2 linked regions of the Thiohalobacter thiocyanaticus genome follow. The protein of the gene in region 1 interacts with the protein of each later gene in a pairwise test. Links are inferred from orthologs where the notes say so. Each region holds a gene or a part of one and is shown on either strand. Other genes may lie near its edges. The genes, in order: CFK21_RS01555 and CFK21_RS04855.

Region 1 (11,023 bases):
ACAGTCTCCTCGTCGTTGGCATGATGCTGCTGGTACTGGTCGGCATGACCAGTGCCGGCTATCTGCTGGTCACCGGCCACGTCAACCGCCAGATCAGCAGCGATATCCAGCATGCCCACGAGGTCTATGTGCAGGCCCAGCGCGAGGCCTTTGCCCAGCTGGTGAGCACGGCCCGCAACATCAGCCAGGAGCCGGGCCTGCTGGCAGCACTGCTCACGGCGCATGCGCCGACGGTACGCAGCACCCTGGAAGAGAGCTTTCCGCGGCCCGGCATCGATCTGCTGGCGCTGAGCCTGGAGAGCGGTCCCGGCCAGACCCTGGCCGAGGGCAGCAAGCCGCACCTGGTGTCGCCGCGGGTGCTGGCCTCGGATGCCATCCAGAGCCTGGTGCGGCAGGTCACCCGGGGCGCCCGGGTAGCCTATGGCAACGCCATGATCTTCGAGACCTTCCTGCGCCTGGTCGCCATCCCGGTGGCCAACCCGGGCGGCGGTGTGATCGGGGTCATGGTGCTCGGGCAGGAGATCGACCAGGCGGCGATCGAGCGTTATCAGCCGCTGCTGCGTACCGAGGTGGCGCTGTTCGACGCCCAGGCGCTGGTTGGCAGCACCCTGCCCGGCCGGCTGGCGCAGCTGCAGGCGCTGGAGGCCGGCCGGGTCGAGTTCAGCCTGGACGGAACCGGCTATCTCGGACAGGTCTACCCGGTGCTGGCCGGCGACGGCCGGACACCGGTGGCGCGGCTGCTGCTGGCGCATGCCAGTGACAACTACTGGGCACCGTATCGCAGCTTTGCCCTGCAGGGCCTGCTGGTCTCCGGCGCCATCCTGGTGGTGGCGGCGGTGCTGGGCATGGTGATCAGTCGACGCACCCTGACCCGGCCGCTGAGCCTGCTGGCCGCGGCGACCCGCAAGATCGCCGCCGGCGATCTCGCCTGGCGGGTGGAGCTGAAGCGGGAGGATGAACTCGGCGAACTGGCCGATTCCTTCAACCGCATGCTCGACGACCTGCGCCAGTCCAACGAGGCGCTGGAACACAACCGCCGGCGCTTCCATGATTTCGCTGCCAGTTCCTCGGACTGGTTGTGGGAGACCGACGCCGGGGGTCGCATCACCTATCTGTCCCCCGGATTCAAGGCCTCGCTGGGCATGGACAGCCAGGAGTGCCTCGGCCGGACCTGGCAGGAAGTGTTCCCCGAGGACGATCTGGAGGCGCTCACGGCGCGCCTGCAGCCGCAGCGGGATCGTGGCTTCCCGTTCAAGGAATTGAGCTTCCGCGTCTGCCTGCACGACGGCACCATCCGGGACCTGCGCATCAGCGGCATACCGGTGCGGGAGCAGGACCGCTTCGCCGGTTTCCGCGGCACTGCCAGCGATATCTCCAAGCAGCGCATCAACGAGGAGCGGGTCGCGCTCCTGTCCAACCAGGACCAGCTCACCGGGCTTACCAACCGCCGCCGCTTCCTGGTCGACCTGGCGCACGAAATCCGCCGGGCCCAGGCACATGACCGTCAGGGCGTGCTGATGCTGGTGGACCTGGACCATCTCAAGCTGCTCAATGATGCCGCGGGCTATGCCGTCGGCGACGAGATGATCGTGCAGGTCGCCGGGGTGCTGGAGCGGCTGTCGCGCGAGGAGGATATCCTCGGCCGCATCAGCGGCGACGAGTTCGCCCTGACCCTGCCGGATCTGGGGCTTGACGCTGCGCGCGCGCAGGCCGCGCGGATACTCGAGGCGATCACCCAGTGTCGGCCGGTCCGCACCAAGGCCGGTGTGCCCATCAATGTCTCAGCCAGTATCGGCCTGGTGGCCTTCCCCGATCAGGGCACCGATCCGGTGGAACTGATCGCCAAGGCCGACAGCGCCATGTACGCCGCCAAGGATGCCGGGCGCAACCGGTTCGAGGTCTTCGACGAGGCCAGCATGTCGCGCGAGCATATCGGCGGCCTGCTGGCCTCGCGCAACCGGGTGCTCAGGGGCCTGGAGGAGGATCGTTTCGAGCTGCATTTCCAGCCCATCGCCAGCGTGCTCAACGGCGAGGTGCACCACTTCGAGACCCTGGTACGGATGCGCGATGACAGCGGCCAGGTGATACCGCCGGGCGCCTTCATCCCGGCCGCCGAGCAGTTCGGTCTGATCGGGAGAGTGGATAAGGAGATCGTGCGCAAGGCGATCTATCACATCGCCACCCTGCCCGATGCCCTGAGCCAGGTCGGGTTCTCCATCAACCTGTCCGGGTTGTCGGTGGGCGAAGACGAACTGCTGCGTCTGATCGAGAACTGTCTGGACGAGACCGGACTGGATCCGGCCCGCATCACCTTCGAACTGACCGAGACCGCGGCCTGCGAGAACATGTCGCTGGCGGCCGAGTTCCTCGGCCGCATCCGCCAGCTGGGCTGCCGCATCGCGCTGGACGACTTCGGCGTGGGCTTCTCCTCCTTCTCCTATCTGAAGCACCTGCATGTGGACATGCTCAAGATCGACGGCAGTTTCATCCGCGACATCGCCAGCAACCAGGAGGACCAGCTGTTCGTCAAGGCGCTGGTGGACGTGGCGCGCGGCATGGGCATCCGCACCATTGCCGAGTTCGTGGAAAGCGAGGCCGCCTTCCGGCTGCTGCAGCGCCTGGGCGTGGATTATGTGCAGGGCTACTACATCGGCCGGCCCGAGCCCGCCATCACCGGGGACGGATTGCATGGATTCGCCCGGCGGCTGAACCCGGGCGGCGGTCAGGTGGTCAACGGCTGAGCCGCTGGCGCGCCCGCTGTGCGGCGGCCCGCACCTGGGACGGCGCGGTGCCGCCGATGTGATCGCGGCTGGCGATCGAACCCTCCAGGGTCAGCACCTCGAACACATCCTGCTCGATGATTCCGCTGAACTGCTGCAGCTGCTCCAGGCTGAGCTGGGACAGGTCGCGCCCCTGCTCCAGCCCCAGGCGCACCGCCTTGCCCACCACCTCGTGGGCATCGCGGAACGGCAGTCCCCTGCGCACCAGGTAGTCGGCCAGATCGGTGGCGGTGGAGAAGCCCTCCAGCGCTGCCGCGCGCAGCCGTTCGCGTTTCGGTTCGATGGCCGGGACCATGTCGGCGAACACCCGCAGGCAGCCCCGGACCGTGTCGACGGTGTCGAACAGCGGTTCCTTGTCTTCCTGGTTGTCCTTGTTGTAGGCCAGCGGCTGGCCCTTCATCAGGGTCAGCAGGCCGATCAGGTGGCCGTTGACGCGGCCGGTCTTGCCGCGTACCAGTTCGGGAACGTCGGGGTTCTTCTTCTGCGGCATGATGGAGGAGCCGGTGCAGAAGCGGTCGGGCAGGTCGATGAAGCCGAACTGGGCCGAGGTCCACAGGATCAGCTCTTCCGAAGCACGGGACAGATGCGTCAGCAGCAGCGCCGCCGCACTGGTGAATTCGATGGCGAAGTCGCGGTCGCTGACCGCGTCCAGCGAGTTCTCCGCCGGGGCGTCGAAGCCGAGCAGCTCGGCCGTATAGTGCCGGTCGATGGGATAGGTGGTGCCGGCCATGGCCGCCGCGCCCAGCGGCATCAGGTTGACCCGCCGCCGGCAGTCGGCCAGGCGCTGGCGGTCGCGCTCCAGCATCTCGAACCAGGCCAGCATGTGGTGGCCGAAGGTCACCGGCATGGCCACCTGCAGGTGGGTGAATCCCGGCATCAGGGTGTCGGCCTCGCGCTCGGCCAGATCGATCAGGCCGCCCTGCAGCCGTTCAAGCTCGGCCGTGATCAGGTCGATTTCCTCGCGCAGATACAGGCGCATGTCGGTGGCGACCTGGTCGTTGCGCGAGCGGCCGGTGTGCAGTTTCTTGCCGGTGGCGCCGATACGCTCGGTGAGGCGCGCCTCGATATTCATGTGCACGTCCTCGAGCCCGACCGACCAGTCGAAGTCGCCGGCCTCGATCTCGCCGCGGATGTCCTCCAGGCCGGCGATGATCTCGTCGCATTCCGCCGCCGTCAGCACGCCGACCCGGGCCAGCATGCGGGCATGGGCGATGGAGCCGGCGATGTCCTGGCGGTACAGGCGCCGGTCGAAGCCCACCGAGGCGGTGAAGGCCTCGACGAAGGCGTCGGTGGATTCGGTGAAGCGGCCGCCCCAGGGTTTGCTCTTGCTGTCGCTGTCCGCCATGTCGGATTCCGTTCGGTTACAGTGGCGCGAGTATACCGCTGGCCGCGTCAGCGGGGCCAGGGATGCTGGTTCTGGCCGGGGCGTCGGGGGATAATCGCGCTCAGTGCGGGGAGGGAACAGCCGGGAACATGGAAACGCCAGCCAACAACGCCGCCGGGTTGCCGCAGGGTGATGCCGGCTTCCTGCCCGACTTCTGCGCCATTCGTGCGGTGTTCGCCGTGGTGGTCAGCGCCCAGATGCTGGCCTTTGTGCTCGCGCTGGCGGGCAGCCCGTTGGGCGCGCTGTGGTGGAGCGAACTGGGCCTGGTGTCGCTGTTTGTGCAATGGGTGGCGCTGTCATGCACCGCGGCCCTGTGCCTGGCCCGGCGCTGGCTGCTGCGCCTGCCGCCGCGCCGCGCCGGGGTGCTGGCCTACGGATTGATCCTGTTGATCGTGCTCGGCCTGAGTGAACTGGCCTTCCGGCTTCTGCCGGCATACGGCGCCATGGAAGCGAATGGCGACGGCCACATGGATTACCTGATCCGCAACCTGGCTATCGCCGCCATCGTCGCCGCGCTGCTCCTGCGCTACTTCTTTGTCCGGCATCAGTGGCAGATGCAGGTGGCCGCCGAGGCCCAGGCCCGGGTCGAGGCGCTGGCTGCACGCATCCGGCCGCACTTCCTGTTCAACAGCCTCAACACCATCGCCGCGCTCACCCGCAGCCGGCCGGCGCTGGCCGAGGAGGTGGTGCAGGATCTGGCCGAACTGTTCCGCGCCGGCATGAAGGAAGTGCAGGCGCGCATCCCGCTCAGCGAGGAACTGACCATTGCCCGCCGCTATCTGAACATCGAACGGCTGCGTCTTGGGGAGCGGCTGCAGGTGGAATGGACCGAGAAGAACCTGCCGCTGGACGAGGCAGTGCCGCCGCTGATCCTGCAGCCGCTGATCGAGAACGCCGTCTATCATGGTATTGAGCCGCGTGGCGAGGGCGGCTGCATCCATATCCTGGCGACCTACAACAAGGGCAGGCTGCGCCTGGAAGTGCGCAATCCGCTGCCGCCGCAATCCGATCCGCCGCGCCGGGCGGGCAACCGCATGGCGCTGGAGAACATCCGTCAGCGCCTGTTGCTGGTGTTCGGGGCGCAGGCGCGGCTGGAGACCGAGCAGCGCGACGGCCAGTACCGGGTGCGCATGCTGATTCCGCTGGAGCGTGCCGCATGAAGGTGCTGGTGGTCGACGACGAGGCGCTGGCGCGGGAGCGGCTGATCTCCATGCTGGCCGGTGTGCCCGACATCGAGATCACCGGCGAGGCGGCCACCGGGCGCGAGGCCATCGAGCAGGTGGCGGCAAACCGTCCCGACGTGGTGCTGCTGGATATCCGCATGCCGGAGATGGACGGACTGGAGGCAGCTAGGCACCTGGCCGGGCTGAGCGAGCCGCCGGCGGTGATCTTCACCACCGCCTATGGCGATCATGCCCTGGAGGCCTTCGAGGCCTGTGCCGTGGATTACCTGCTCAAGCCCATCCGCAATGAGCGCCTGATGGCGGCCCTGGCCAATGCCTGCCGGCTCAACAGGGCCCAGGCCGCACGCATCGGGGATCTGCCCGAGACCCGTCGGCGCAGTCACCTGTGCCTGCCGGTGCGCGGCGGCCTGCAGCTGGTGCCGGTGGCCGACATCCGCTATTTCCAGGCCGACAACAAGTACGTCACCGTGCGTACCGGCGAGGGCGAGTTCCTGATCGAGGAAGCGCTCAAAGCGCTGGAAGAGGAGTTCGGCGGGGACTTCATCCGCATTCACCGCAACGCCCTGGTGGCGCGGCGTCATCTCAGTGCGCTGGAGCGTGACGCCGAGGGTCGGCTGTGCGCCGTGCTGCGCGGGGTGGATGCGCGCCTGGAGGTCAGCCGCCGGCAGCAGCCCGAAGTGCGGCGGTTGTTGAAGGGGGCGTGAGGGAAAAGCTTTAAACCGCGAAGGCGCACAAGGCGCGCGAAGGAAGATGCGAATCAGGGTTGGAATTGTAGGCCGGAAAAAGGGCCGAATGGCCCGTTTCCGGCATTGGCCGGGCATGCCGGGAACGCTGCGCTTATCCCGGCCTACGCTCTGGATCAGTACGTAGGTCGGGTTAGCGCAGCGTAATCCGACAACCCACTTTGCGTCTCCGCGCCTTTGCGTCCTCTGCGTTTGTGTCGTGAAAGGTTGGTGTCGGCAGCAGGTTACTGATCCAGCGCCGCGTTGGCCGTGTCGATGCCGCGGTCGATATAGCCGCCGTAGAAGTCCGGGGTCAGCAGTCCGACGATGCGCTTGGCCAGTTCCTCGCCACCGGGGCCCAGAAACAGCAGGGTGGGGGTCATGTCGACGCCGTATTCGTCGGCGATGCGCCGCGCCGGGCGGATCTCACCCTGCAGGTCCTCAACCATGACGCCGGCGTCGATATTGAGCTTGCGGATCAGTACCCGATCCTCGTAATCGCCGCTGATCAGCATCGGGACCAGGAAGTCCTGCTCGACCTGTTCGCAATAGGTGCAGTGATGGCTGCTGAAGGCCAGCAGCAGCGGCAGGCCGCGCTCGGCCGCTTCCCGGGTGGCCTGCTCCAGGCTCTGCACCTGCTGGACCTCCGGTCGGGTTCCGGCGCCGGCGGCGGCCTGGCCCAGCAGCCAGAGCAGCAGCAGCCCGCCCGTGATAAACTTGAAAGCCTGTTTCACCACTCGTTATCCTCACTGCCTGCGCGCGGGCGGGACAACCGGTCCGCGCTGTCCAATCCCACTGTATCAAGAGAAATCATGTCCCTGACCAAGCTCCGCATCGCCACCCGCAAGAGCGCGCTTGCCCTGTGGCAGGCCGAACACGTCAAGACCGGCCTGGAACTGCACCACCCCGGCCTGGAGGTCGAGCTGGTCACCATGACCACCCAGGGCGACCGGGTGCTCGACAGTCCGCTGGCCAAGATCGGGGGCAAGGGGCTGTTCGTCAAGGAACTGGAGACCGCCCTGTTGGAGGGACGTGCCGATATCGCCGTCCATTCCATGAAGGATGTCCCGGTGGAACTGCCCGATGGCCTGGAACTGGCCCAGATCCTGGACCGCGAGGACCCGCGCGATGCCTTCGTCTCCAATCAATATGCGGACTGGGAGGCGCTGCCACAAGGGGCAGTGGTGGGCACCTCCAGCCTGCGCCGCCAGAGTCAGCTGCGGGCCCTGCGCCCGGATCTGGAAATCCGCGACCTGCGCGGCAACGTCAACACCCGGCTGGAGAAGCTCGATCGCGGCGACTACGCCGCCATCATCCTGGCCTGTGCCGGCCTCAAGCGGCTGGGCTTCGCACAGCGCATCCGCAGCGAACTCGGGCCGCAGGTGATCCTGCCGGCCATCGGCCAGGGCGCGATCGGCATCGAATGCCGCTCCGGGGACCCCGAGGTGCAGGGCCTGATCGCGCCGCTGGGCCACAGCCACACCGCGCAGCGGGTCGCCGCCGAACGGGCCCTGAACGCCGCCCTGCAGGGCGGTTGCCAGGTGCCCATCGGGGGTTATGCCGAGATCGAGCACGGGGTGATCGTGCTGCGCGGCCTGGTCGGCCGCCCGGATGGCAGCGAGATCGTCCACGGGGTGATCAGCGGCCGGCCCGAGGACGGCGAGGAACTCGGCCGGGTGCTGGCCGAGGACCTGCTCAGCCGCGGTGCCGACGCCATCCTCAAGGCGCTCTACGCCGAAGCGCAATAATGGACACAGCCCCCGCCCTGGCAGGCTGGCGGGTCCTGGTCACCCGCCCCGAGGCCCAGGCCGGCCCGCTGTGCGAGCGGCTGGCCGCGGCGGGCGCGGAGCCGGTCCCGTTCCCGGTGATGGAAATCCGCTTTCTGAACGGCGTCCGCTGGCCGGCGCCGCTGGACAGCTTCGACTATGCCCTGTTCGTGAGCGTGAATGCCGTGACCGCCTTCCGTGCCCAGGCCGCGGGAGCGGGTTGGCCGGCGGGCGTGAAGACCCTGGCCATCGGCCGGCAGACCGCGGCGGCCATGACGGCGGCCGGCATCCCGGTCAGCCTGGCCGCGCCCTCCCCCTTCACCAGCGAGGCGCTGCTGGCGCTGCCGGACTTGCAGCGCCTGGCGGATTGTTCCATCGTGATACTCCGTGGCCGTGGCGGCCGGGAGCTGATCCGGGACACTCTGTGCCAGCGCGGGGCCCGGGTCGAGGCGCTCGAGCTCTACGAGCGGAGGCTGCCCGAGGCGGATTCCGCTGCGTTGCTGCAGCGCTGGCATAGTGGCGGGATCGATGCCGTGTTGGTGACCAGTAACGCGATCCTGGATAATCTGCTCGAACTGCTGGGCGAAGCCGGTCGCGAGTTGCTGCGGCGCACCCCGCTGATCGTTCCCAGCGAGCGCACCCGGGCCTATGCATCGCGCCAGGGCTGTGAACAGGTCAGGGTGGCGGACAATGCCACCGATGCGGCCATGGTTGCGGCGCTGGCGCGGCTCGCCGCTGACCGGGCCTCCGCCCACCACCCATCGGGAAGCTGAAGCATGAGTGAGAACAAGGATAAGCCCCAGCCTCAGGGCGCACCCGGATCCGGATCGGCCGCGAGCGAGGGCGGCGGCAAGCCACGCTCGCGCGGCGGCCGCCGGCGCAGCCCTTCCGCGCCCTCAACTGCTGCCGGCGGCGCCAGCCAGGCGCCGGCCCCGACCGGCGGGCGCTATGCCGGGCCGCTGGCCATCCTGGCCCTGCTGGTCGGCGTCGGTGCCCTGGTCGCCGGCTATTTCATCTGGCACGAGGTGCAGCGCCAGGCCGGCTGGCAGCAGGAGGTGCTGGCCCAGATCGATGCCCGCAACCAGGCCCTGGACAATCGCGTGACAGCGGCGGTGGACCGGATGGAAGCCACCCTGGACGAGGCCGTCGGCGCCCGCCGCGGCCTGCAGCAGGATCTGGCCGATCAGCAGCAGTCGATCGCGGCCCTGGAACGCGCCTTCGGCGTGCTGCGGGCCCAGGTCGGCCGCAGCCAGGAGGCCTGGGTGCTGGCCGAGGCCGAGTACCTGCTGCATGTGGCCAACCAGCGGCTGCAGCTGGCGCGCGACGTCGATACCGCCATCGCCGCGCTCACGAGCGCCGATCAGCGCCTGCAGGAATTGGCCAACGCGGCCTACCTGCCGGTGCGCGAACAGATCAGCCGCGAACTGGCCGGCCTGCGCGGCGTCGACGTGCCGGACATCGACGGCATCGCCCTGCGCCTGCAGACCCTGGCAGACAGTGTCGATGACCTCAAGGTCGCCGGCGCCCAGTACCGGCCGACGCCGCGCGGTGCCGCCGCCGACGCCGGGGCCGAAGCCGACGCCGAAGCCGGCAGCTGGCGCGAGTTGCCCGCCGCCCTGTGGGGCGAACTGCGCCAACTGGTGGCGGTGCGGCGCAACGACGAGCCGGTCGCCCCGCTGCTGGCGCCGGACCAGCAGTTCTTTCTCTACGCCAATCTGCGCCTGCAACTCGATACCGCCCGGCTCGCCGCCCTGCGCGGCAACCCCGAGTTGTACCGGGTGAGCCTGCGTACAGCGCGCGACTGGCTGGCGCAGGAATTCGACGCCGGGCAACCGGCGGTGCGCGAGGCCCGCGCCGAGCTCGATGCCTTGCTCGCGGTGGAACTGCGCCCCGCCCTGCCCGACATCGCCGGTTCCCTGCGCCTGCTGCGCCAGGAACTGGCCCTGATCGAGGCCGGTCGGGCCGCGCCGGAAGCGGCTTCCGACGAAGCTGCTGCTGAAGGCGCGGGGAACGCACCATGAAACCGCTGTTTCTGGCCCTGCTCACCCTGGCCCTGGGCGTGGTGCTCGGGTTGGTGTTTCTCAACGAACCCGGCTATGTGCTGATCGGCTACGGTCAGTGGAGCGTCGAGACCAGCCTGTCGCTGCTGCTGTTCGGCCTGCTGCTGGGGTTCATCGTCCTCTACGCCCTGCTGCGGCTGCTGGCCGGGGCGCGGCGCACCCCCCGGCGGCTGCGGGCCTGGCGCGGCCGGCGCCGGGCCCTGCGCGCCCGGCACTCGCTCAACCAGGGCCTGCTGGCCCTGTCCGAGGGCGACTGGCCGCGTGCCGAGCGGCTGCTGACCCAGCATGCCGATGACAGCGAGAGTCCGCTGCTCAACTATATCGCCGCGGCCCGGGCCGCCCAGTACCAGGGTGCGGATGCCCGGCGTGACCAGTATCTGCGCCTGGCTCACCAGGCGATGCCCAACTCCGACGTCGCCGTCGGCCTGACCCAGGCCGATCTGCAGTTCAGCCATCAGCAGATGGAACAGGCGCTGGCCACGCTGACCCATCTGCGCAGCATCGCGCCGCGTCATGCCTATGTACTGAAGATGCTCGCCCGTCTGTACCAGCGCCTGGGCGACTGGGAGCGCCTGCGCGAACTGCTGCCCGAACTGCGCAAGCGCCGGGCCCTGCCCGAGCCGGCGCTGGACGAACTGGAGGAGACGGTCTACCGCGCGCTGCTGGAGGGCAGCGTGCGTCAGCACGATGCCGCGGCGCTGCAGCAGCTGTGGGGCCAGCTGCCACGGCGGCTGCGCCAGGACAATGACCTGGTCCTGGTCTACGGCCGCGCCCTGCATCACCTGGAGCTGGATCCGGCGGCCGAGCCGGTGCTGCGCGAGGCCATCCGGCGTCAGCGTGACGAACGTCTGCTGGATCTCTATGGCCGGGTGCGGGGCGAGAATCTCGGCATGCAGCTCTCGCAGCTGGAGGAATGGCTCAAGGAGCAGCCGCGCAACCCGGTGCTGCTGCAGGCCGCCGGCCGGCTGGCGATCCTCAACCGGCTGTGGGGCAAGGCCCGCAGCTATCTCGAGGCGGCGCTGGAGATCCAGCCGACGGTGGAGGGCTACCAGCTGCTGGGGAGCCTGCTGGAGGAACTGGAAGAACCGGATGAGGCGGCGGTGTGTTTCCGCAAGGGCATGCAGCTG
Region 2 (10,876 bases), 710 kb from region 1 along the record:
GCAGCACGATGCGTCCGTCCTCGCGTCGGATCAGGTTCAGTTCACTGCCCTGCAGGGCGATGCGATTGCTGACCAGCCGGCCCTGGCGCCAGGAACGCCACAGGTCGATGCCGATGCGCAGTTCCTCCAGCCGCAGCAGCACCTCCTCGCCGCTGCGATCGTAGAGGCGGGTGTTGAGCAGCCGCAGGTCCGGCCCGAGACCGTGCCAGCCGAGGTCCAGCCGCTCGATGCGCACCGGATGATCGACCCGCTGGGTGAGCCACTGCTGGAGTTCGTCGTGATAGTCATCCAGCAGCGGCAGCACCAGTCGGGCGATACTGAGCAGCAGCGCCGCAAGGATGAGCAGCGCGGCGACGCCATACCATACCAGCCGCGTGGCCCGTTTCAGCATGCAGGGAGATCCCGGTTCCGCAGCGTCCCGCCACTACATGAGCACGACGTCATATTGTTCCTGGGTATAGAGGGATTCGACCTGGAACTTGATCGGTTTGCCGATGAAGGATTCCAGTTCCGCCAGGCTGGTGGACTCCTCGTCCAGCAGCAGATCCACCACCTCGTGCGCGGCCAGCACCAGCAGCTGTTCGGCATCGTACTGGCGCGCCTCGCGCAGGATCTCGCGGAAGATCTCGTAGACCACGGTCTCGGGCGTCTTCAGCGAACCCCGACCGTTGCAGGTGGGGCAGACGCCGCACAGCACATGCTCCAGGCTCTCACGGGTGCGCTTGCGCGTCATCTGCACCAGGCCGAGGCTGGAGACCTCGCTGATGTGGCTGCGGGCGTGGTCGCGTTCCAGGTGGCGCTCCAGCGCGCGCAGCACCTGGCGTTTGTGGTCCTCGTCGGACATGTCGATGAAGTCGATGATGATGATCCCGCCCAGGTTGCGCAGGCGCAGCTGGCGGGCGATGGCCTGGGCCGCCTCCAGGTTGGTCTTGAAGATGGTCTCTTCCAGGTTGCGATGGCCCACATAGGCGCCGGTGTTGACGTCGATGGTGGTCATGGCCTCAGTCTGGTCGATGATGAGATAGCCGCCCGACTTCAGCTGCACCTTGCGATCCAGCGCGCGCTGGATCTCGTCCTCAACGCTGTAGAGATCGAAGATGGGCCGCTCGCCCGGATAGTATTCCAGCCGTTCGACCACCTCGGGGACGAACTGCTCCCCGAAACGCACCAGGCTGGCATGGGTCTCGCGCGAGTCCACCCGCACCTTCTCCACCTCCACCCCGACCAGGTCGCGCAGGGCGCGCTTGCTCAGGGGCAGGTCCTCGTGGACCATCTCGCCGGCACCGGCCTGGCGGCCGCGTTCCTGGATCGCACCCCACAGCCGGCGCAGGAAGGCCATGTCCGAACGCAGCGCCGCATCGGGCACACCCTCGGCGGCCGTGCGCACGATATAGCCCAGCCCCTCATCACCGGCATCATCGAGCACCACCTGCTTCAGGCGCTGGCGCTCGGTCTCATCCTCGATCTTCTGCGACACCCCGACGTTGGTGGCATAGGGCATGAACACCAGATAGCGCGAGGGGATGGTGATATGGGTGGTCAGGCGTGCGCCCTTGGTGCCGAGCGGGTCCTTGATCACCTGCACCATGAGCTCCTGGCCGTCGCGCAGCAGCTGGCTGATGGTGCTCGCCCCTTCGGACTCGGCATCGCGGGTCGCGATGTCGGAGGCATGCAGGAAAGCGGCCCGTTCCAGGCCGATGTCCAGAAACGCGGCCTGCATCCCGGGCAGCACCCGGCACACCACGCCCTTGTAGATGTTGCCCACCAGGCCCAGGCTGCGTTCGCGCTCGATGAAGACTTCCTGCAGCACGCCGTTCTCGACCATGGCCACGCGGGTCTCCTGCGGCGTGACGTTGATCAGTATCTCTTCACTCATGCAGTTTCCATTGAATCAAAACCCCTTTGCCACGGAATCACACGGAAAACACGGACAGTATCCGTTTTCCCGGCTGCTTCCATACCCGCACCGAACCTCGTAGGTTGGGTTAGCCCGGAGGGCGTAACCCAACATTCAGGCCGCGTTTGTTGGGTTACGGCGCTAATGCACCCAACCCAACCTACAAGGTTGTGTTTTTCACGGCGATTCCGCAGCGGTTCTTTACGAATCTCCCAACTCGAGCAGCGCCACGCCGGCCTCGCGCAGCAACTCCGCGGTCTCGAACAGGGGCAGACCCATTACGCCAGTGTAACTGCCCTCGAGACGGCTGACGAACATGGCCGCCCGCCCCTGGATGGCATAGGCCCCGGCCTTGTCGGCCGGCTCCCCGGTGGTCCAGTAGGCCGCGCACTCGGCGGGTTCCAGTTCACGAAAGCGCACCCGGTTACGGTTCAGGCGCAGCGCCTCGCGCCCGCCCACGACCAGGGCCACGGCGCTGAGCACCTCGTGTTCGCGCCCGGACAGCTGCGCCAGCATGGCCATACCGTCGGCGCGGTCGGCCGGCTTGCCCAGGGGCCGGCCGTCGAGGCTGATCAGGGTATCGGCACCCAGCACCGGCAGTTCAGCAACGGTTTTTGCTGCCAGGGCACGTGCCTTGTCCAGCGCCAGTCGACAGACCAGCGCCTCGACCGGCTCGCCCGGCAGCGGCGTCTCGTCGATGTCCACCGGCACGGCACGGTGGGGCACCCCGAGCTGGTTCAGCAGTTCCCGGCGGCGGGGCGAGGCGGACGCCAGCAGGATCATGAGTATCCCCCCTCAGGCCCGGTGATAGGGATGGCCACTGACCAGGCTCCAGGCGCGATAGAGTTGCTCGGCCAGCACCACCCGCACCAGCGGGTGCGGCAGGGTCAGGGGCGAGAGGGACCATTGCAGCTCGGCACGTTCACGGCAGGCGGCGGACAGGCCGTCCGGACCGCCGACCAGCAGCGCCAGGTCGCGTCCATCCTGCAGCCAGCCGCGCAGCCGGTCGGCCAGCTGTTCGGTGTTCCAGGCCCTGCCGCCGACCTCAAGGGCGATCACCGTCGCATCCCGGGGCACCGCCGCCAGCAGGCGTTCGCCCTCCTCGCGGCGGATGCGTTCCAGATCGGGGTTGCGGCCGCGTTTCGCAGGCGCGATCTCGACCAGTTTCAGGCGGCATTCATGCGGCAGACGCCTGGCATATTCGCTGAAGCCCGCCTCCACCCAGGCCGGCATCCGGGTGCCGACGGCCAGCAGATGAATCTGCATCAGGGCCTACCGCGTCATACGCTCTGCAGATGGGTGGCGGCCTCGCCCTCGCCGCCGGCGCTCCAGAGCTTCTCCAGGTTGTAGAAGGCACGCGCCCGCGGCAGCATCACATGAGCCACCACGTCGCCCAGGTCGACCAGGATCCATTCGCCGCTGTCCTGGCCCTCCACGCCGATCGGGCGCAGGCCCTGCTGCTTGGATTCATCGATGACGTTCTGGGAGATGGACCGGACGTGGCGGTCGGAGGTTCCGCTGGCAATGACCATGTAGTCGGTCACCGAGGTCAGTCCGCGCACATCGATGATGCTGATGTCCTGGGCCTTCATGTCCTCCATGGCCTGAACGACGAGGGTCTTGAGGGATTCGGTGGAGAGGGTTTCAGTCACGCGGTTTACCTGTGGGCTTGGGGATTCAACAATACAGACGGTTGGCCTGCAGATATTCGAGCACGGCATCGGGCAGCAGATAACGGCTGCTGCGCCCGGCGGCCTGCTGGGCGCGAATGGCGGTGGCGGAAATCGCCAGCGAGGTGACCTCGATCTGATATATAAGACCGGCCGGGCGGCTTTTCAAACGCGCGGCATCATCCACGCCCCGCTCGGTCAACAGCCGGGCCGGCGCGCCCGCCGGACGCCCCCCGCCCGGACGGGCCATCACCAGCAGGTGCGCCAGTTCGGTCAGGCGCTCCCAGCGGTCCCAGCCGTCCAGGCCGCCGAAGGCGTCCTCGCCCAGTACCAGACCCAGCGGGCAGTCACCGTGCTCGGCGCGCAGGGATTCCAGGGTGTCGACCATATAGGAGGGACCGGGGCGCTCCAGTTCACGCCCGTCCAGCACCAGCCGGTCCTGCCCCTGCAGGGCCAGCGCGAGCATGTCGCGGCGCGCCTCGGGGGAGGCCTGCGGTGGATCACGATGGGGGGGTTCCCGGGCCGGCAGCATCAGCATGGCCTCCAGGTCGAGTTGCTCCTGCACCTCCAGGGCGGTGCGCAGGTGACCATAGTGAACCGGATCGAAGGTGCCGCCGTAGACGCCGATCATGCCTGGCCGTCGGAACTGGGCATCGTGGACTGACTCAACTGCGCACCTGGCCGTCGCCCAGGACGACGAACTTGAGCGTGGTCAGGCCCTCCAGCCCCACCGGGCCGCGGGCATGCAGCTTGTCGGTACTGATGCCGATCTCCGCGCCCAGCCCGTATTCGAAGCCGTCGGCGAAGCGGGTGGAGGCGTTGACCATCACCGAACTGGAATCGACCTCGCGCAGGAAGCGCCGGGCGCGGGCATAGTCCTCGGTGACGATGGCGTCGGTGTGCTGCGAGCCATGGGCGGCGATGTGGTCCATGGCCGCGTCCAGATCATCCACCACCCGCACGGCCAGGATCGGCGCCAGGTACTCGGTGTCCCAGTCGGCGTCGCTGGCGGCGCTGATGCCGTCGAGGACGGCGCGGGTGCGCTCGCAGCCGCGCAACTCCACGCCCTTTTCCCGATAGGCTCGCGCCAGCCGCGGCAGGATGGATTCGGCGATGTCCGCATGCACCAGCAGGGTCTCCATGGTGTTGCAGGTGCCGTAGCGCTGGGTCTTGGCGTTGAGCGCAATGGCATAGGCCTTGTCCGGATCCGCGCGGTCGTCGATGTAGACGTGGCAGATCCCGTCCAGGTGCTTGATCACCGGGATGCGGGATTCCTCGCTCACCCGTTCGATCAGGCCCTTGCCGCCGCGCGGCACGATGACATCGACACAGTCCTTCATCCGCAGCAGTTCGCCCACGGCGGCACGGTCGGCGGTCTCGATCACCTGCACTGCCGTACCCGGCAGGCCGGCCTGGCCCAGGCCGATGCGGATGCAGGCGGCGATGGCCTGGTTGGAATGCAGCGCCTCGGAGCCGCCGCGCAGGATGGCGGCGTTGCCCGACTTCAGGCACAGGGCGGCGGCGTCGGCGGTCACATTGGGCCGGGATTCGTAGATGATGCCGATCACCCCGAGCGGCACCCGCATGCGTCCGACCTGGATACCGCTGGGCCGGTAATTGAGATCGCTGACGGCCCCGACCGGATCGGGCAGCGCAGCGATCTGGCGCAGGCCCTCGGCCATGGCGGCAATCCGGTCATCGGTCAGTTCCAGCCGGTCCAGCAGGGCCGCGTCCAGGCCGCGTTCGCGCCCGGCCTCGAGATCACGGGCGTTCTCAGCCTTGAGGGTATCGGTCGCGGCCTCGATGGCCTCGGCGATGGCATGCAGGGCATTGTTGCGGGCCGCGGTGTCGGAGCGGCTGAGCAGCCGGGCGGCGGCACGGGCCTGCTCGCCGACCCGCTGCATGTAGGTCGCAACGTCGGGGGCAAGGGATTCGGGGGTGGCGTTCATCCTGCGGTACGGGGTCCTGTCTGCTGCTGGAAAAACCAATCCGCCACGGAATCGCACGCGTTTCCAGCTGTAGGTTGGGTTAGGCGCGCCAGCGCCGTAACCCAACGAATGCGGTCTGAATGTTGGGTTACACCCTACGGGCTAACCCAACCTACGGCATTCGACCTGTCCGTGCTTTCCGTGTATTCCGTGGCCATGATCTCAGGCGGTCTTGCCCTCGGTCAGCCCGAGCGGCCGGCCCGCCAGATCCAAGGCCAATTGTACCAGTTCATCCCAGGGGTTGCCCGCGGCCTGACCCTTTATGATGCGGTCGATGCGGGCGCTGCGACGCAGGAAGCCGTACCAGGCCGGCAGCCGGTGCCGCTGCAGGGCCTGGCCGATCACCGCCTGGCGGTTCTTCCACACCCGGAACCGGCCCTGCACCGCAGCCAGCGACTCACCATGGGCCAGGGCCCAGCCCATGGCCTCCAGGCTGCGCAGTTCGCGGGTCAGGGCCCAGTTCACCAGCACCGGCTCCACCCCCTCCTGCTGCAGGCCGGCGAGCATGCGCACGGCGCGTTCGCCCTGGCCGGCCAGAACCGTGTCGACCAGGCCGAAGACATCGAATCGGGCGCTGTCGGAGACCGCCTCGGCGACCCGGGCCGCATCCAGCTGCTCGCCGGGGTAGAGCAGCGCCAGCTTGTCCACCTCCTGGGCCGCGGCCAGCAGATTGCCTTCGACCCGCTCGGCCAGCATCTGCACCGCCTCCGGCTCGGCGGTCAGGCCCGCCCGCTGCAGGCGCTGGCCGATCCAGCGCGGCAGCTGGCGGCCATCGATCGGCCAGGCGGCCAGCGACACGCCGGCGTCCTCCAGCGCCTTGAACCACTTCGCCCGGCGCTGGGCGGCCTCGAGCTTGCCGCAGATGACCAGCAACAGGGTATCCGGGGGCAGGGACCGGGTGTAGGCCGTCAGGGCCTTGCTGCCGGCGTCTCCGGGCTTGCCGGAGGGGATGCGCAGTTCCAGGATGCGTCGGTCGGCGAACAGCGACAGGGCGCTGGCGGCCTCGCCGAGCCGGCCCCAGTCGAAACCGGACTCGGCATGAAACACCTCCCGATCCACATAGCCCCCGGCCCGGGCTGCCGCGCGGATGGCATCGGCCGCCTCCTGCGCGACCAGGGTCTCCTCGCCCCAGAGCAGATAGACCGGCGCCAGTCCCTGCTTGAGATGGGTGGCGAGTTGTTCGGGCCTGAGTTGCATGGTCAGCCGTCGCTGCCGAGGGCCTGCAGCCGCAGCATCAGCAGCTGAGTGATGTCGCGGCGCATCTCGGCCCGGATCTCGCCTTCCTGGCTGCCGCTGGCCAGGGGATCGAAGCGGTCGTAGAGGTACTCCCGGGCCAGTTCCAGTTCCTGGGGTTCGAGCAGCAGCCGCCCGTCGGTGGTACGCACGCTGAACACCAGCCGCTGGATCAGTTCGTATTCCTGCACCTTGCCGCCGGCCTGCACCGACAGCACCCGGCGGCCGGCCTGGTTGGTGATGATATCCAGGATGGCCGTGGCCTGTTCCGCGGATGGCACCACCTGCACGCCGGATCCTTCCAGCAACCGGCGCAGGTCGCGGCCCAGATCGCTGTACTCGCTCAGCCCCTGTATCTGGGTGCGCGCCATTTCGGGTGGCAGGTTCGCCTGGCCGCGCAGCTGGAAGCCGCAGGCGGACAGGGTCAGGGCCAGCAGCAGGACTAGAACGGTCGGCAGGTGATGGGATCGGGTCATGGAAGATCCTGTTTATCAGCGTGAAGGCCGTAGCTCGGGTTACGCTGCGCTAACCCGAGCTACATCATTCCTCGTTCAGACAACAATGTTGACCAGCTTGCCCGGCACCACGATGGTCTTGCGGATCGGCTTGCCCGCGGTGAAACGCTGGACATTGGCATCAGTGTGCGCCGCGGCCTCGACACCGGCCTTGTCGGCATCGGCCGGCACCTGGATGCGGGCGCGGACCTTGCCGTTGACCTGCACCACCAGCTCGATGCTGTCCTGTACCAGGGCCGCGGCGTCGTGCCGCGGCCAGGGGGCGGCGAGAATCTCGGCTGCGTCGGTGCAGCGAACGCGCGGCCACAGTACATGGCAGATGTGCGGCACCACCGGTGCGAGCAGCCGCAGCAACATGTCCACGGCCTCGTACTGCAGAGCGAGATCGCCGGGCGCCTCGCTCTGCTCGTCGATCTCGCCCAGGCTGTTGACCAGCTTCATGCAGGCCGCCACCACGGTGTTGAACTGGTACCGCCCATAGTCGCGCGCGGCCTGCTCCACCGCCTGATGGATGGCGGTACGCCGCTGCTGGCGTTCCGTGTCCAGGCCGCTCCAGTCGAAGCCAGCGAGGAAGGCGCGGCGCTCCTCGGGCGTATCGTACTTCGCCAGGCGGAAGGCCGGGCGCATACCCAGCGCCCACAGCCGCTTGAGGAAGCGATGGGCGCCGGCCACGCCCTCGTCGGACCACTCCAGCGATTGCTCGGGCGGGGCGGCGAACAGGGTGAACAGACGCACCGTGTCGGCACCGAAGCGCTCGATCAGCGCCTGTGGATCCACGCCGTTGTTCTTGGACTTGGACATCTTCTCGATGCCGCCGATCTGCACCGGCCCGCCGTCGCGGCCCAGGCGGGCGCCGGTGAGCTTGCCCTTGCCGTCGCGCTCGACCTCGACCTCGGCGGGATTGAAGAAACGTTTCCGGCCGTCCTCTTCACGATAATAGGTCTCGGCCACCACCATGCCCTGGGTCAGCAGCCGTTTGAAGGGTTCGTCCGAGCGGATCAGGCCGGCGTCGCGCATCAGCTTGTGATAGAAGCGCGAGTACAGCAGATGCAGGATGGCATGTTCGATGCCACCGATGTACTGATCCACCGGCAGCCAGTAGTCGGCACGCGCGTCCAGCATAGCCTGGTCGTTGTCGGCGCAGGCATAGCGGGCGTAGTACCAGGACGACTCCATGAAGGTGTCGAAGGTATCGGTCTCGCGCTCGGCCTCGCCGCCGCACTGCGGGCAGCTGGTGCGGGACCATTCCGGCATCTTCTTCAACGGCGAGCCGCTGCCGTCGAACTCGACCTGTTCCGGCAGCACCACCGGCAGCTGGTCCTCCGGCACCGGCACCGCGCCGCAGTCGGGACAGTTGATGATGGGGATGGGACAGCCCCAGTAACGCTGGCGGGACACACCCCAGTCGCGCAGCCGGTAGTTGACCGTGCGCCGGCCGCGGCCCTGCGCCTCGATGTAGTCGGCGATGGCGCTGAAGGCCTGATCGAAGTCCAGGCCGTCGAACTGTCCCGAGTCGCGCAACACGCCCTTCTCGGTCCAGGCCGCCTCACTGACATCCGCCTGCGAGCCGTCGGCGGAATGAATCACCTGTTTGATGGGCAGACCGTACTTGCGCGCGAATTCGTAATCGCGCTGGTCGTGCGCGGGCACCGCCATCACCGCACCGGAGCCGTAGCCCATGAGCACGAAGTTGGCCACCCACACCGGCACCGGCTCGCCGCTGACCGGGTGCAGGGCCGTGAGGCCGGTCGCCACGCCCTTCTTTTCCATGGTCTCCAGCGCGGCCTCGGAGGTCTCGGTGTGGCGGCATTCCTCGATGAAGGCGGCCAACTCGGGGTTGTCCTGCGCGGCGCGCACGGCCAGGGGGTGCTCGGCGGCCACGGCCACGTAGGTCACGCCCATCAGGGTGTCGGGACGGGTGGTGTAGACGCTCAGGCGCTCATCCGCACCGGCGATATCGAACTCCAGTTCCAGACCCTCGGAGCGACCGATCCAGTTGCGCTGCATGGTGCGCACCGCCTCCGGCCAGCCCTCGAGCCGGTCGATCTCATTGAGCAGTTCCTCGGCATAGTCGGTGATGCGCATGAACCACTGCGGGATGTCGCGACGCTCGACCAGGGCGCCGGAACGCCAGCCGCGGCCGTCGATGACCTGCTCGTTGGCCAGCACCGTCTGGTCGACCGGGTCCCAGTTGACCGTGGCCATCTTCTTGTAGACCAGGCCCTTTTCATAGAGTCGGGTGAACAGCCACTGCTCCCAGCGATAGTACTCGGGTCGGCAGGTAGCCAGTTCGCGCGACCAGTCGTAGCCGAAGCCCAGCCGTTTGAGCTGCTCGCGCATGTAGTCGATGTTCTCGTAGGTCCAGGCCGCCGGCGGCACCCGGTTCTGCATGGCGGCATTCTCGGCCGGCAGGCCGAAGGCGTCCCAGCCCATGGGCTGAAGCACGTTTCTGCCCTGCATGCGCTGGTAGCGGGCGATCACATCCCCGAGGGTGTAGTTGCGCACGTGGCCCATGTGCAGGCGGCCGCTGGGATAGGGAAACATGGACAGGCAGTAGAATTTTTCCCGCCTGGGGTCCTCGACAACCCGGAAGCTGTCGTGGGTTTCCCAGTACTGCTGCGCCTCGGCCTCGACCTGCCCGGGTTGGTAGTGTTCGTCCATTGCTTTCCTGAAAATACGGTCACTTGAATGGCCGCAAAGGATACCTGATCCGTGGCGGCTCTTCACCTGACCGGAAATCTGTTCCAAACTAGCATCAGCACTGAATAGCGCTTCCCCTGACCGCGTCATCCCCGCGCAGGCGGGGATCCAGCCTCCACCGGCTCCGCCGGGTCATGGATGCCCCCGGGCGGGAATGACGGAGAGGATGGAATCCGGCTCAGGCAAGTGCCATTCGGACCCGTCCCTGTTACTACGGAGAAAACCCGACATGTCAGATTCCCAGCCCTCCGGCCCCGGCGAAAAGCTTGTCCAGGCCTACCACCGCATGATGGACCGGGTCCAGGCCGCCATCGACGAGGCCGAGGAACACGCCATCCCCACCCTGGAGCAGAACCTGGAGCGGGCCAAGGAACGCGCGATCGAACTGGGCGAACTGACCCGCGAGGAGGCCGAACGGGTGGCCGCCTACCTGAAACGCGACATGGAAGACGCGGCCAGCTACCTGGAGCAGACCGGCAACGAGTTCGGCGCCTGGCTGAAATTCGACATCGGCCAGATCGAGCGCCGGCTGTTCGAGAAGATGCTCACCGTGGCCGACCGCACCCGCATCGAGCTGGCCGAGTTCGAGGCCCGTATGCACGAGGCCCAGACCTACCACACGGGCGAGGTCACCGGCCCCGGGGTGCTACGCTGCGAATCCTGCGGCGAGGAACTGCACTTCAGCGAGCCGGGGCACATCCCGCCCTGCCCGAAATGCTATGCCACCAGCTTCGTCCGTGCGAAGCAATAAAAGGCGGTTCCGTAGGTCGGATTAGCCCGCAGGGCGTAATCCGACGCCCGCTGCAACGCTCCGCCGCCTGTCGGATTACGCTGCGCTAATCCGACCTACGGGACTGCATAAAGGATTCAGTC

Evidence for each region.
Region 2: the proteins of CFK21_RS01555 (region 1) and CFK21_RS04855 interact in binary tests that used the Escherichia coli proteins (3 or more experiments, as listed by UniProt). The link is inferred for Thiohalobacter thiocyanaticus from one-to-one orthologs.

What each region holds. Positions count from the first base shown.
Region 1 is NZ_AP018052.1:328,402-339,424, forward strand. The notes cover bases 4,195-7,186. They hold CFK21_RS01555 (LytR/AlgR family response regulator transcription factor), read left to right. Parts: upstream 4,195-5,320; coding sequence 5,321-6,052; downstream 6,053-7,186. Other genes in these bases: CFK21_RS01550 (sensor histidine kinase), read left to right, coding at 4,254-5,324; CFK21_RS01560 (thioredoxin family protein), read right to left, coding at 6,316-6,804; hemC (hydroxymethylbilane synthase), read left to right, coding at 6,883-7,186. In the rest of the region: CFK21_RS01540 (EAL domain-containing protein), read left to right, coding at 21-2,741; argH (argininosuccinate lyase), read right to left, coding at 2,731-4,125; more of hemC, read left to right, coding at 7,187-7,818; CFK21_RS01570 (uroporphyrinogen-III synthase), read left to right, coding at 7,818-8,609; CFK21_RS01575 (uroporphyrinogen-III C-methyltransferase), read left to right, coding at 8,613-9,857; CFK21_RS01580 (heme biosynthesis HemY N-terminal domain-containing protein), read left to right, coding at 9,854-11,023. UniProt on the Escherichia coli protein: Member of the two-component regulatory system BtsS/BtsR, which is part of a nutrient-sensing regulatory network composed of BtsS/BtsR, the low-affinity pyruvate signaling system YpdA/YpdB and their respective target proteins, BtsT and YhjX.
Region 2 is NZ_AP018052.1:1,037,209-1,048,084, reverse strand. Bases 3,375-6,219 are described here. They hold CFK21_RS04855 (glutamate-5-semialdehyde dehydrogenase), read right to left. Parts: upstream 5,517-6,219; coding sequence 4,233-5,516; downstream 3,375-4,232. Other genes in these bases: holA (DNA polymerase III subunit delta), read right to left, coding at 5,718-6,219; nadD (nicotinate-nucleotide adenylyltransferase), read right to left, coding at 3,575-4,198; rsfS (ribosome silencing factor), read right to left, coding at 3,375-3,498. Also shown: CFK21_RS04885 (YhdP family protein), read right to left, coding at 1-391; rng (ribonuclease G), read right to left, coding at 425-1,876; CFK21_RS04875 (Maf family protein), read right to left, coding at 2,099-2,680; 23S rRNA (pseudouridine(1915)-N(3))-methyltransferase RlmH, read right to left, coding at 2,693-3,163; more of rsfS, read right to left, coding at 3,178-3,374; more of holA, read right to left, coding at 6,220-6,752; CFK21_RS04845 (LPS-assembly lipoprotein LptE), read right to left, coding at 6,755-7,264; leuS (leucine--tRNA ligase), read right to left, coding at 7,340-9,964; CFK21_RS04835 (zinc ribbon-containing protein), read left to right, coding at 10,233-10,754; CFK21_RS04830 (hypothetical protein), read right to left, coding at 10,871-10,876. UniProt on the Escherichia coli protein: Catalyzes the NADPH-dependent reduction of L-glutamate 5-phosphate into L-glutamate 5-semialdehyde and phosphate. The product spontaneously undergoes cyclization to form 1-pyrroline-5-carboxylate.